DNA from 2 places in the Bacillus sp. P4_E1 genome. Region 1 is predicted to be linked to the other one. Evidence: riboswitches for the same ligand, from Rfam matches in the RefSeq annotation. Region 1 holds a riboswitch; the other holds the start of a gene.

Region 1 (2,207 bases):
TTATAGATAAAGTGAAGCAGACAGCAGAACAGGTTTCCTCATCTTCACAAGAATTGTCAGTGAGTACGAAAGAGAATAGCATGGCAGTTCAAGAAATCGTAAGTTCTATGGTTGGGTTAAGAGCTGGCGCTCAATCACAAGAAACTTCAGTACCACAGTATTTAGGCATTGTATATGAAATGGAAGATAAGATGGAAGAGATAAAGAATGCTGCAGAACAAATGTCGAAAGAGTCTGAAGGTATGGAGCGTCATTCAGTAAAAGGAAATGGTGTTATTGAACAGGCGATTAATCAAATGAACATAATACAAAATGCAGTACAAGATTTATCTTCTATCATTTATTCTTTGGAAACAAGATCAAAAGAAATTAGTGATATTGTAAATGTAATTACAGGCATTTCAAATCAAACTAATTCGCTAGTTTTAAATGCTTCTATTGAAGCTTCGCGTGCTGAGGCAACCGGAAAGGGGTTTGCCGTTGTTGCTGATGAAGTGCGTAAATTAGCAGAGCAGACGGAAGCATCAGCAAAGGATATAGCAAAATTAATAGGGGAAACACAAGCTGAAACAGAAGAAGCTGTTGTTTCAATGCAAAAAGCTTCAAAAGAAGTAGAATCTGGAATTAAACTTGTTGAAAGTAGTGGTGCTTTCTTTGAAAAAATTTCAAAATCAGCACAATCTGTTACAAATCAAGTTAGAGCTGTTTCTAGCAATTCAAGTGATATTTTGCAAAATAGCCAAAATATTGTTCGTGTTGTAAATGAACTATCACATATCGCAAATATGTATGCGAATAGTAGTAGTAATATTGAAGAGAGTATGAAAGAACAGGAAATGTCTGTACAAGATATTGCTGAATTAGCTAGTTCTTTAAGTTGGCTTTCACAGGAGTTACAAGAGTTAATTGGGGAATTTAAAAGTTAAATGAAATGATTATACATGCTTTTGTTTGTTCAATAAAATAAATCATGCTACAATGAAAACGAATTAAGAACCGGGGAGCCAATTGGCTGAGAGGATGTAAGTATACATCGACCCTCAACCTGATCTGGATAATGCCAGCGTAGGGAGTTACTTTAAAGTGATGTAGCATAAGTTATTATAGAATAACTTGTATACAAGGCTTTCCTACATGGTAGGAAAGCCTTTTCTTTTTTTGAAACCATATTTTGTAAGGGGGATTTTATTATGTCACAACAAGTTACAATTTCATTTTCAGTAGTACCACAAGCGAAGAACAAAGATGTGTATTCCGTTGTTGATAAAGCAATTGAAGTTGTACAACAGTCGGGAGTTCGTTATGAAGTAGGGGCAATGGAAACAACGTTGGAAGGAGAATTAGATGTACTTCTTGACGTCATTAAACGCGCGCAACAAGCTTGCGTCGATGCTGGAGCAGAAGAAGTAATTACTTCTATTAAAATTCACTATCGTCCAAGTACAGGCGTAACGATTGACGAAAAAGTTTGGAAGTACCGTGATGAATATGCAAAACCAGAAGCGATCTAAAATAATCACAACAATTTGGCTTATCCTTCTCATTGCTATATGGGAAGGATCTGTTTCATTATTTAAAATTGAGCCGTGGATTTTACCGAAGCCGTCTGCAATTGTGCAAGAGTTAATTGGAATGAAAGATTTACTATTACCGAATACAGTGCAAACGTTACAGGAAGTAATAATTGGGTTGTTTTTTGCAATTTTACTTGGGACGAGTATTGCTATCATTATGGATGTCATCCCTTTATTTCGAATTTTAATGAATCCATTGCTCGTTATTTCGCAAACAATTCCAATCGTTGTGCTCGCACCATTATTTATTATTTGGTTTGGATACGGAATGTTGCCAAAAGTAATGGTTGTTATTCTTGTTTGTTTCTTCCCAATTGCGCTTAGCATTTTAGAAGGTTTCCAAACGGTAGATAAAAATATGCTGAAACTGTTACAAACAATGAAGGCAACGAAATGGCAAGTTTACCAGAAAGTAAAGTTTCCAGCAGTACTCCCATACTTTTTCTCAGGTTTAAAAATTGCTGTTACATATAGTGTGATGGGGGCGATTATTGGGGAATGGCTTGGTGCCAGCGAAGGATTAGGAGTTATGCTTACAAGAGCAACAAAATCCTTTTTAACGGCTCGAGTATTTGGTGTTGCAGCGATTATCGTCATGGTGACATTATGTCTGTACTTTATTGTTGAATTTAT
Region 2 (2,207 bases), on a different contig from region 1:
GATATTATTATTTCCACAATAGACGAGAAGAATTATATAAAAGTGTGTATTGAAAATAAGGGTGCCCACATTGAAGAAGAACAATTAGATAAAATTTGGGATCGTTTTTATCGAGTAGATGCGGCACGGAAACGTTCACAAGGTGGAACCGGGCTTGGCCTTGCGATTTCAAAAAACATTTTAGAGCTGCACAATGCTGAATATGGGGTCAAGAATACAAAAGATGGTGTGTTATTTTACTTCTACTTACCGAAAAAAGCGTAGACAATACATGCTACGCTTTTTTTAAGTTATTTTCATATTATCTTTATCTAATCTTTATTTTTAAGCGATATAATTTGGTTAGAAAATGAGGTTATGTAAGGAGTAGATTAGCCGTGAATAGCAATTTACTAGGTGTGATGGTATTTATTTTCTTTTGTGTATTTATCGTATTTATTATTGATATTACTCATTGAGAGCTTTGATAAAAAAAAGAGCGCTAATTAAGCGCCTTTTTTTTGTGAATTCATTTGATAAGCACCAATGCTTTTGAATAAGCGTGGTGAAGTTGTAAATAAAAGAATTAGTAATACAGTACATAATGTGAAAGAAGCGAGCATTGTACTACCGTTTACAATTAATGAATATAAGACGGCTGATTGCCCTTTTGGTGCATATTGGCCCCAAAAGATAATACCTGCAATAAAGTGCCAGAAATAACGTGCAAGGCTACCAATAAATGTAGCAAAGATAATATAAGCAATGGTTTTCTTTCTTTGATTATTCATTAATGTTTGCTGAATGGGCTTATAAAATAGTCCAGCAAATCCAATGAATGCAAAGGCAACGAAGTATTCAATTATTGTTTGAGTCGGTGTGACGATAATTGCATCTCCAACAACAATTTGTAAAAGCCCCCAAATCAAGCCTCCTAAGAAAGCTATTTTGAAACCCCAGCGGTATGCGATAATAAAAATAGGTATCATAGCAAATGAGATGGAACCGCCTGTTGGAAGTTTAAGTGATAATGGTAAAATATCGATAATCAAGGCGAAGGCTGCAAGAATAGCAGATTCGATCATCGCTTGTAAATTGGTGTTACGCATGTTGTCTCCCCCTAAATCCAAGTTGCACAAAAAAGAACATTATCATAGGAGGATACGAAATACGTAAATAAAAAAAGAGGTGTGTATTTCGGACGTTTGCACAATTCCTGCGTTAGCATTAACTAACAGGTTCAAAGGGTCGGAACGAATTGTTCCCTCTCAGCGGTAAGGCTCCCCCTGTGATAACGAGATTCTTTATTTGCTATTGTTCATTGTAAGCGAAATGGATGAGAATGGCAAATGAATACCGTATGACAATTATTGAAATAGAATTGTAGCGAAATGTTAATAAATATGAAGCAAAAGGGTATAGTCCAATTGAAATAGAGTATGATATAATTTTTTTGAAAATAATTATCATTCTCTTCTGAGGGGGAAGGTTATGAGCTTAGTAGATATTAAAATTGGCGAGAAAGTGTTAGTAAAAAGTATTCAGTCTTTAGATCAGTTATTAAAGCGTAGACTAGCTGCTTTCGGTCTTGCGGAAGGAAGCGAACTTCGCTTGAAACAGAAAGCGATGTTTAAAGGTCCTTGTACATTGGAGTGTCGTGGACAGTTAATTAGTATTCGTCATTGTGACGCGAAAATGATAAAGGTGGAATTAGCGTGAATAAGGTTGCTTTGCTAGGGAATCCGAATACAGGGAAAACATCATTATTTAATGCACTTACTGGTTCTTATGAATATGTAGGAAACTGGAGCGGTGTAACAGTAGAAAAGAAGGTTGGTAAATTAAAAGATAAGCAAGGAACATTAATTGATTTACCAGGCGTTTATGATTTGAATCCAGTTTCACGTGATGAAGGTGTCGTTACGAATTTTCTACTAACAGATGAATTTCATCACATGTTAAATATAGTGGATTCTTCTCAATTTGAGCGAAATATGCATTTAACATTGCAATTACTTGAATTTGGTAAGCCCGTTTCAATTGGTTTAAATATGATTGATGTGGCAAAGCAAAGAGGAATTGTGATTAATGTAAAACGGCTATCAGAAATATTAGGTGTAACAGTCGTTCCTGTCATCGCAAGAACCGGAAAAGGCTGTGAAGAATTACTTACTACTCTTCATGAAGAGAAACAAAAAGAGAAAAAGCCATTCATTATTTCATATGGT

Evidence for each region. A riboswitch is a leader RNA that binds a small molecule or an ion and turns the genes downstream of it on or off. The one in region 1 is predicted to bind thiamine pyrophosphate.
Region 2: it holds a riboswitch for thiamine pyrophosphate, as region 1 does, so the genes downstream of both, thiT (energy-coupled thiamine transporter ThiT) here and AC1DS7_RS14555 (MTH1187 family thiamine-binding protein) in region 1, are expected to answer to the same signal.

What each region holds. Positions count from the first base shown of each region.
Region 1 covers NZ_JBFUIV010000009.1:95,142-97,348, reverse strand. Annotated here, with positions in the region: gene AC1DS7_RS14560 (methyl-accepting chemotaxis protein) at 1-926, shown strand, start outside; TPP riboswitch at 988-1,089, shown strand; gene AC1DS7_RS14555 (MTH1187 family thiamine-binding protein) at 1,191-1,511, shown strand; gene AC1DS7_RS14550 (ABC transporter permease) at 1,483-2,207, shown strand, end outside.
Region 2 covers NZ_JBFUIV010000011.1:110,477-112,683, reverse strand. Annotated here, with positions in the region: gene AC1DS7_RS16840 (sensor histidine kinase) at 1-264, shown strand, start outside; gene thiT (energy-coupled thiamine transporter ThiT) at 486-1,109, opposite strand; TPP riboswitch at 1,175-1,276, opposite strand; gene AC1DS7_RS16830 (FeoA family protein) at 1,471-1,698, shown strand; gene feoB (ferrous iron transport protein B) at 1,695-2,207, shown strand, end outside.